DNA from 4 places in the Nonomuraea sp. NPDC059023 genome. Region 1 is predicted to be linked to each of the others. Evidence: riboswitches for the same ligand, from Rfam matches in the RefSeq annotation. Region 1 holds a riboswitch; each other region holds the start of a gene.
The links. A riboswitch is a leader RNA that binds a small molecule or an ion and turns the genes downstream of it on or off. The one in region 1 is predicted to bind cobalamin.
Positions count from the first base shown of each region.

Region 2: it holds a riboswitch for cobalamin, as region 1 does, so the genes downstream of both, ACFWYW_RS44680 (ABC transporter substrate-binding protein) here and ACFWYW_RS25385 (CbtB-domain containing protein) in region 1, are expected to answer to the same signal.
Region 3: it holds a riboswitch for cobalamin, as region 1 does, so the genes downstream of both, metE (5-methyltetrahydropteroyltriglutamate--homocysteine S-methyltransferase) here and ACFWYW_RS25385 (CbtB-domain containing protein) in region 1, are expected to answer to the same signal.
Region 4: it holds a riboswitch for cobalamin, as region 1 does, so the genes downstream of both, ACFWYW_RS09565 (ribonucleoside-diphosphate reductase subunit alpha) here and ACFWYW_RS25385 (CbtB-domain containing protein) in region 1, are expected to answer to the same signal.

Region 1 is NZ_JBHYIO010000015.1:80,313-82,501, reverse strand. It holds gene ACFWYW_RS25400 (YbaB/EbfC family nucleoid-associated protein) at 1-249, opposite strand, end outside; gene ACFWYW_RS25395 (sigma factor) at 338-655, shown strand; gene ACFWYW_RS25390 (hypothetical protein) at 604-876, shown strand; cobalamin riboswitch at 888-1,025, shown strand; gene ACFWYW_RS25385 (CbtB-domain containing protein) at 1,082-1,243, shown strand; gene ACFWYW_RS25380 (CbtA family protein) at 1,256-2,005, shown strand; gene ACFWYW_RS25375 (histidine phosphatase family protein) at 2,044-2,189, shown strand, end outside.
Region 2 is NZ_JBHYIO010000037.1:74,210-76,398, forward strand. It holds gene ACFWYW_RS44670 (hypothetical protein) at 1-301, shown strand, start outside; gene ACFWYW_RS44675 ((2Fe-2S) ferredoxin domain-containing protein) at 334-717, shown strand; cobalamin riboswitch at 776-972, shown strand; gene ACFWYW_RS44680 (ABC transporter substrate-binding protein) at 1,104-2,189, shown strand, end outside.
Region 3 is NZ_JBHYIO010000012.1:258,204-260,392, reverse strand. It holds gene metE (5-methyltetrahydropteroyltriglutamate--homocysteine S-methyltransferase) at 1-1,157, opposite strand, end outside; cobalamin riboswitch at 1,304-1,477, opposite strand; cobalamin riboswitch at 1,543-1,715, shown strand; gene ACFWYW_RS22445 (CoA-acylating methylmalonate-semialdehyde dehydrogenase) at 1,858-2,189, shown strand, end outside.
Region 4 is NZ_JBHYIO010000004.1:298,497-300,685, forward strand. It holds gene ACFWYW_RS09560 (Bug family tripartite tricarboxylate transporter substrate binding protein) at 76-1,002, shown strand; cobalamin riboswitch at 1,027-1,228, shown strand; gene ACFWYW_RS09565 (ribonucleoside-diphosphate reductase subunit alpha) at 1,341-2,189, shown strand, end outside.

The DNA of each region.
Region 1 (2,189 bases):
ACCGGCGTCGCGGGCGGCAGCGGCGGCGGCCTGGAGGACGGCGGCGGCCAGCTCGTCGGAGCCGAGCCGCATGGCGCGGGGGTCGATGGTGAGCCCGGCCAGGGCGCCGGTCATGGTGGCCTCGGCGACGACCCGGCCCTCGGCGGCCTCACCGCGGCCGCGTACCCGCTCGATCTCTTGCTGGAGTCCCTGGAGTCGGGCGATCTCCCCGTGGAACTCGGCGAACATCCGGTCCAGCTCGTCTGTCATTCGGCCCAACGTAGATCGTGGCACCGGCAATGGCAACTGAACTAGTAGGTAAAGCGTTTCACCTCACATTCAACAGAATCCGGCCTCCGTGCGTCTGGGATGTGATGGACCGAGGAAGGGTGAGGCCAGGGTGGACGACTTCGCGGCGTTCGTCGCCGAGCGCGCCGACGCGCTCCTGCGCTATGGATACGTGCTCAGCGGCAACCCGCACGACGCGGCCGACCTGACCCAGGAGGCGCTGATCAGGTTGCATCGGGCCTGGTCGCGGGTGCGCGGCAAACGCGCGCGGGCGAGATCTGGGTGCGGTGCGGCGTGCTCACCTGCGTCGGCCACAGGCCGGACCGGACCGTTTTCATGCGCCTGCGCGACGGCACCCAGGAGCGGGACCTGCCCGAGGCCCCTGTGATCGGACTCGCCGCGGACCGGTTCATGACGGTGCGGTTCGACTCGGCCGGCGGCGGTCAGGCGCTGCTCGACCTGGCCACGGGCCGCTCCGGAGACCTCGGCACCCGGCCCGGTGACGATGGCGGGATGCAGATCGTTCAACCGGGCGTCGGCGACGGCCGGCTCGTTCACTATCCGCTCGGGGGCAAAACCGTGATCATCGACCTTTCGAAGATCACGTGACTGTTGACGAGAACCGGAGGAAAGGATACGTTCCGGTAGATTTCACGGCTGTCAGGGGAAATCCGGTGAGATGCCGGTGCGGACGCGCCACTGTATCCGGGACGTAGATCCCGGGAGCCAGGTCACCTAACGGCCGTGACCTCACCTGTTGGGACGCGTCATCCCTGAGGAGGCCTTGATGAGTGGTGGGACCACTTCGACGTCCGTGCCCTTTCCCCGTTTGCGGCCCTGGTTGCTGAGCGTGCCGTTGTTCCTGTTGATCGCGTACCTGGTTCTGATGGACAACGGCGCGGTCTCGCAGACCGGTACCTTCCTGCACGAGCTGATGCACGACGGGCGTCACCTGCTCGGCGTGCCCTGCCACTAGGGGCCGGGCACGATGGTGCGCACCCTTGTGGTCAGAGGTCTGCTCCTGGGCCTGCTGGCCGGACTGTTCGCGGGCGCCTTCGCCTTCCTGGCGGGGGAGCCCCACGTGGACAGCGCGATCGCCTTGGAAGAAGCCGCGGCGGCGGCAGCGCCGGCCGCGCCGGCCGACGATCATCATGGTGAGGAGGCCGAGGTCAGCCGGCCGGTGCAGAAGGCCGGGCTGTTCCTCGCGACGGGCCTTTACGGCCTCGCCGTCGGCGGCATCTTCGGCCTGGTCGTGGCCGGGCTGCGCGGCCGGGTCGGCCCCAGGTCGGACCCCGCGCTCGCGTTCGCCGCGGCGGGCACGGCCTTTCTGGCGATCGTCCTGCTGCCGTTCCTGAAATATCCCGCCAACCCGCCCGCCGTCGGCGACCCCCACACGATCGGCAGCCGGACCCTGCTCTACGTGGTCATGGTGCTGGTGGGCCTGGCCGCCGTCGCCATCGCGGTCGCGAGCGGGCGCCGGGTCACCGGCGGTCCGTGGGCGCGCTGGAGCGTCACCGTGATGACCTTCCTCGTGCCGGTGGTCGCCGCGCTGGCGCTGCTGCCGCGGGTCGACGAGGTGCCCGCGGGCTTTCCCGCCACGTTGCTTTGGGAGTTCCGGCTCGCGTCGCTGGGGACGCAGCTGGTGTTCTGGGCGGCGTTCGGGGCGCTGTTCGCCTGGGCGGGCGAGCGCGCCGCCCGCCGGACCACCGCCGCCGTCCCAGCCGCCGCACCGAGCTGAGCGGAGTGCTTTTCGTACGGCATGCCAGCACACCAGGCATGCGCACAGCCTGCTTCCCCGCACCGGAGCAGGCCGATCGCGCCAGCCTGGCGAAGGCCGCCCTTCTGGCCGGGACCGCCGACCTGGCCAGGACGGCGTCATACGCGGGACCCGGCACCCGGCCCGAGCTCCGCGAGCTCCGCGA
Region 2 (2,189 bases), on a different contig from region 1:
CACCCAGGACATGACCGTCGGCTCCTGGAACGCCCACCAGCTCAACGGCGGGACGACCTACACCGTCGACACCTGGGGCGGCCACGGCGGCGCCGTACTGTCGCACATGAACCTCACCGCACAGGCGTTGCGTATCAAGAGAGAGAGCCCCAACTGCAGCGGCGACACCCCCAAGCCCTGGTGTGTCGGCGTCGACTTTCCCACTCCGATCGGCCGGAGCGTCCGGCTGATCTCGCTGAACCCGGTCATGATCCCCGCCTGCTACTCCTGGCGTGCCGGTGGGGGCGGCGAGCGCTGCTGAGTCACACCCTGTCGTACTCATGAAAGGAATCCGTGAAAAGGATCACCGTGTGCCGGGACTGCTGCTGCGGCAGCGTCCGGAAGGTGCCCGCCCTCGACCATGACGAGCAGATCCGCCGGCTGGCGGAGGTCTCCGACGTCCGCGTCACCGACTGCCTCGACGTGTGCGACCAGGCCAACGTCGTCATCGTGCAGCCGACGCCGGAGGGGCGGGCCGCCGGCGGTCGTCCGGTGTGGCTTGCGCTGGTCAACGACGAGGGCGCCACCACGGACGTCGCCGACTGGATCAGCGCCGGCGGCCCAGGACTGGTCCCGCTGCCGCCCATCCTCGAACTGCACCGCTTCACACCGCCTCGACGTCTTCGCCCACGGGCATCGGACCGGACCGAGCTCATTGCGTTTCTTGGAGAGTCCTAGTCGTGCACGAGGAATCGTGGGCTGGTCAAGGCCGGTTCCCCTCGACACGGCTTCGCCCGGATAAGTCCTGAAGACGTGTGCGACGATATCGGCGTAGGCGACGGCGGAACGAGGAAGCCGGTGTGAATCCGGCGCGGTCCCGCCACTGTGATCGGCGAGCGTGCCCCGACAATGCCACTGCCTCTCGTGGGTGGGAAGGCCGGGGTAGGCGCTGACCCGAGAGCCAGGAGACTCACGCGGTCGCCTCCTCGAGAAATTGGGGCGGATCTCCCCAAGAGAGGATGGACCGTGAGCACGACCGTCTCCCTCCTGGAGCGCCGCCCCCTCGCACGCCGTGATCGCTGTCGAGGAATGGCGGTCGCGGCCTTCCCCTCCAGGAGAATCCGTTGGGTTTCTTTCGCCCTGTCGGCGGAGCACTGCTCGCCCTCGCGCTCGTCACCGGCTGCGCGGGTACGGCCCAGCCCGTCAGGCCATCGGCCGCCGCCGACGGCCGCTGCGTCACCGCCTATGACCCGGCCAAGGACTACTTCCCGGCCAAGCAGACGCTGAAGCACGCCGGCAACTTCACCCTCACCTACGCCAGGCACTACCAGACGATCACCGTCAAGCAGCCCACACCCGGTGCCAAGCCGGAGACGTACGTGCTGCTGCGCTGCGGCACGCCCGACCCGAAGGTGGCCGGGGCCACCGTGGTCGAGACCCCCATCGAGTCGCTGTATTCGGCCTCCACCACACACCTGCCCTTCGTCACGGAACTCGGCGTGCTCGACCGGCTCAAAGGCGTGGCCTCCGCCGGGTTCATCACCTCGGCACAGGTGCTGGCGAAGGTGAAGGAGGGCGCCATCACCGAGTACGCCAAGGGTCAGGAGGTCGACACCGAGAAGGTCATCGCCGCCAAGCCGGGCGTGCTGATGACCGGCGGCACCGAGGACAAGGCCTACGGCCCATTGCGCCAGGCAGGTGTCAAGATCGTCGCCAACGCCGAGTGGCTGGAGAGCTCCCCGCTGGGCCGCGCCGAATGGATCAAGCTGATGGCCGCGCTGACCGGCACCGAGCAGCAGGCGACCCAGGTGTTCGACAAGATCGAGAGCGACTACCGGGCGCTGACGGGCAAGGTCAAGGCGGTCACGCCGGTGACGGTGCTGCCCGGCCAGATGTACGAGGGTCAGTGGTCGATCGCCAACGGCGGCAGCTACGTCGCCCAGCTGATCAAGGACGCGGGTGGCAGCTACGCCTGGGCCGACACCCCCGGCCCCGGCAGCAGCACGCTGGACCTGGAGGCGGTGCTGGCCAAGGCCAAGGACGCCAAGGTCTGGCTCGCGACCGCCGCTGAGTGGAAGGGCCTATCGGACGTGGAGAAGGCCGACCCGCGCTACGCCAAGTTCGCCGCCTTCACCTCGGGCGAGATCTGGTCGTCGAACAAGGCGCTCGGACCCGGCGGCGGCAACGACTTCTACGAACGCGGCGTCGCC
Region 3 (2,189 bases), on a different contig from region 1:
TGGTTGGCGTCCACCTGCTCGGCGATGAGGTGGGTGCCCCTGCTGATGCCGCGGGTGAGCGTGACGGTCTCGGCGACCTTCTGGCGGGCGAACGCGAGCCAGCCGGCCACCTCGGGATTGAGGTCGGTCTCCAGCGCGGTGTCGTAGGGGACGTGCAGCAGGGAGCAGGAGGCGGCCACGTCCACCCGCTCGGCCAGTCCGAGCAGGGTGGCGAGCGTTGCCAGCGACCTCTCCAGGTCGTTGATCCAGATGTTACGCCCGTCCACGACCCCGGCCACCAGTCGCTTGCCGGGCAGCCCGCCGGCCGCGGCCAGGTCGTCGAGGTTGGCGGCGGCCGAGCCGGTGAAGTCGAGTCCGAGGCCCTCGACGGGGGCGGCGGCCAGCACGGGCAGGGCGGCGCCGAGCCGGTCGAAGTAGCTGGTCACCAGGATTCTGGGCCGCCGGGTCAGCCCGCCGAGGTGGGCGTAGGCGGCGGCGGCGACGGCGGCGAGTACCTCCTGCGGCTGGTCCTGGACCAGGGCGGGCTCGTCGAACTGCACCCAATCGGCGCCCGCCGACTGCAGCGACGCGAGGATCTCGGCGTAGACGGGCAGCAGCCGTTCCAGCAGCGACAGCGGTTGAAAGCCGGGCTCGACGCCGGGGGCGGGCTTGGACAACAGCAGGTAGGTGACGGGGCCGAGCACGACCGGGCGCGGGTTGTGGCCCTGCAGCAGGGCCTCGGTCAGTTCGGCGGCCTGCTTGCCGGGGTTGGCGGTGAAGACGGTGTCAGGGCCGAGCTCGGGGACCAGGTAGTGGTAGTTGGTGTCGAACCACTTGGTCATCTCCAGCGGCGCCACGTCCTGGGTGCCGCGGGCCATGGCGAAGTAGCCGGCCAGCGGGTCGGCCTCCACGGCCGCCCGGTGCCGCTCGGGGATCGCGCCGACCATGACGGTGGTGTCCAGCACGTGGTCGTACAGCGAGAAGTCGCCGGAGGGGACTTCGCCGAGGCCGGCGTCGGTGAGCTCACGCCAGGCGGCGCGGCGCAGGCCGGCGGCGGCGGCTTCCAGCTCGGCGGCGGTGATCCGGCCCGCCCAGTAGCCTTCGACGGCCTTCTTCAGTTCGCGGCCGGGTCCCTGGCGGGGGTAGCCGTACACGGTGGCGAGCGAACGCTCGGTCACGGAACTCTCCTTCGCGAGTCACGGGGAACATCCCCGGCGTTCGAGCGAAGGCACGGCCCAGGCGCGGGCACACTTCTGGCCCGCGTGGTCGCCCAGCCCTCCCTCGAGGCCGTCCGATGCACCGCGCGCGGGGTGCGCGCGGGCAGTGGCAGGTCTTCGGACTCGCGGGCGCGTCGCACATGCCTACTGGCCGTCGCTTCCCCGGCCCCGGGGGCCGAGTGCTGGTGACGGCGGTCGTTCCCACTCACCGCTGCGGGGCAGTCCCGGATTCGCACCGGGTTCCCTCTTACGACGCCTCGCCTGGCTGACGGGGCGAACCAACTGCGACCCCCACCCTAAGCCAAGGGAAGCCGGCACTGGACTTACTAGGACGTCCAACTATATTTTCAACAGGAACGCTCGCGGTGCAGGGAAGCTGGTGTGAATCCAGCACGGTCCCGCCACTGTGACCGGGGATGTGCGTCATCGCTCGACAGTGCCACTGGCGAAAGCCGGGAAGGCCGGATGACGTGCGCTGATCCGGGAGTCAGGATACCGGCCGCGAGTTCTGGCATGTGTTGTCCACGAGGATGGAGCGAACACGCATGGCACCGGAACGCGCCCGCGGCCCAGGTGATCCGATGGCGACGGCGGTCACTCACCTCTGACCTGCCCTCCTTTGCATGCCCATCCTCGGGTCCACCTGGCGAAAGCAGGCTCCATGATCCGTGAACTGTCCCATTTCATCGGCGGCAAGCACGTCCCCGGCATCTCGGGCACCTTCGGCGACGTCCACGACCCGAACACCGGAACCGTCCAGGCCAGAGTCCCGTTGGCCACTCCGGACGAGACCAGGGCGGCCATCTCCGACGCCGCCGAAGCCCAGGCGGCCTGGGCGGAGTGGAATCCGCAGCGCCGCGCCCGCGTGCTGCTGAGGTTCCTGCACCTGGTCGAGGCCGAACGCGACACCCTGGCCCGGCTACTGTCGTCCGAACACGGCAAGACCGTCGCCGACGCCGACGGCGACATCCAGCGCGGCCTGGAGGTGGTCGA
Region 4 (2,189 bases), on a different contig from region 1:
CCGATGTGTAACACCGTGTGATCTGCCAATAACCTCATGTAATGGGAGGTCTATCGGGGTTCGGGGAGGGGCATCATGCGGCGTCGGCAGTTCTTCGCACTCGGGCTCGGCCTGGCCGCCTGTGCCTCCGGATGCGCCACCGCGGGTGGCGGCGCGCACGGCCTCGGCCCCGTCGGCGTCGTCCCCGGCGGTGAGCGATGGGCCCCGGTCGCGCAGGCTCTCTACCGCACCCTGCGCAGGACCGGCTACCCCGCCACCGGCACGGGCGGCACGACCACGGTCACCGTCACCGGCCTGCCCGCGCTGGCCGCCGCCGAGCTGAACGACCAGCGCCCCATGCACGTCACCACCACGCCGCTGGCCAGGCTCACCGGCAACGTCGAGGTGCTGGTGGTGCCGGCCAACTCGCGGCTCAAGGACTTCGACGCCTTCGCCGCCCACCTGCTGGCCCAGCCGGAGCGCACCTACCTGGCCGGCGGGCCCCTGGGTGAGCCCGATCACCTGCTGTTCGGCCTGGTCGCGCAGGGGCTCGGCGTGGACGTCAGGAAGATCGACTACACCGGCTACCCGGGCGCCCAGGAGGTGGCGGCGGCCATGCAGGGCGGCAAGGTCGCGGCGGCCACCGGGCGGCTGCGCGACTGGCGGGCCCGGCTCGACTCCGGCCGGATCAGGCCGCTGGCCGTCTCCTCGGCCGCCCGGGTCCCCGGCGTCGATGCCCCGACGCTCCTGGAGTGCGGGGTGCGGGTCGACTTCGCCGACTGGTGCGCGGTGGTCGGGCCCGCCGCGATGGACGGCGAACGGCGGGGCGCCGCGGTGCGCATGATGGAGGACGCGACCCGGTCGGCGCCGTGGCACGAGGCCTGCCGTAACGGGGGCTGGGAGGCCATCCCGCTCAGCGGCGACGACTTCGCCACGTGGCTGGCCACCGAGTCCGCCCGTACCCGCAGAGTACTCCGTGAACTCGGCATGCTCGACACGCCGAGCACAACATACCGGGGATAGTTGCGGGATCGGCCACTAGATGTAGGATCCTGCACTGTCGCTGGTTCGCCTCCCCGGAGGCGGAGCAAAAGGGAACCTGGTGCGATTCCAGGGCTGCCCCGCAGCGGTAAGCGGGAACGACCGCCGTCATGAGCACTGGACCCAGGTCCGGGAAGCGACGGCCAGTAGGACTCACGCGTTGAGACGCCCGCGAGCCCGAAGACCTGCCAGCGGTTGTCTTGTCCATTGGGCCTCGAGGGAGGGCCCGGGGGCTGCGCGGCCGGGGGATCTCCGTGCTTGCCGCGTGCGCTCTCGCGTGCCTTCGCAGGGGGAAAGCTCGCTCGCGAGGAGTGTTGCACGTGACGCAGATCGTTGAGATGGATCGGCGGCTGGCCATCGAGGAGGCGGCGGCGCGCGTGATCGCCGACCCGGCCAACTCCCGGGTCGCCGCGCGGCTGCTGGCCGAAGAGATCGCCGACGAGGCGGCCGGCCACGGTGTCCGCTCGTTCTCGGACTCCATCGCCGCCACGCACGCGGCCGGGCTGATCCAGGACGCGCTCGCCGACTTCGTCCGGCGAAATCGTGAACAGCTGGACGCGCTCATCGACGCCGACGCCGACGAGCGGTTCGAGTACTTCGGCCTGCGCACGGTCTACGACCGCTACCTGCTGCGCCACCCCGAGAGCCGCAAGGTGCTGGAGCGCCCGCAGCACTTCATGCTCCGCGTCGCCTGCGGCCTGTCCCAGACGGTCGGCGAGGCCGCCGAGCTGTACGCGTTGATGTCGACTTTGTCCTATCTGCCGTCTTCTCCCACGTTGTTCAACTCCGGCGCCCGCCGGCCGCAGCTGTCGTCGTGCTTCCTGCTGGACTCGCCCCGGGACGAGCTGGAGTCCATCTACGACCGGTACGGGCAGGTCGCCCGCCTGTCCAAGTACGCCGGTGGCATCGGCATCTCCTGGACCCGGGTCCGCTCGCGCGGATCGCTCATCAAGGGCACGAACGGGCACTCCAACGGCATCGTGCCGTGGCTGCGCACGCTGGACTCCTCCGTCGCCGCCGTCAACCAGGGCGGCCGGCGCAAGGGCGCGGCCTGCGTCTACCTGGAGACCTGGCACGCCGACATCGAGGAGTTCCTGGAGCTGCGGGAGAACACCGGTGAGGACGCCCGTCGTACCCACAACCTGAACCTCGCCAACTGGGTGCCGGAC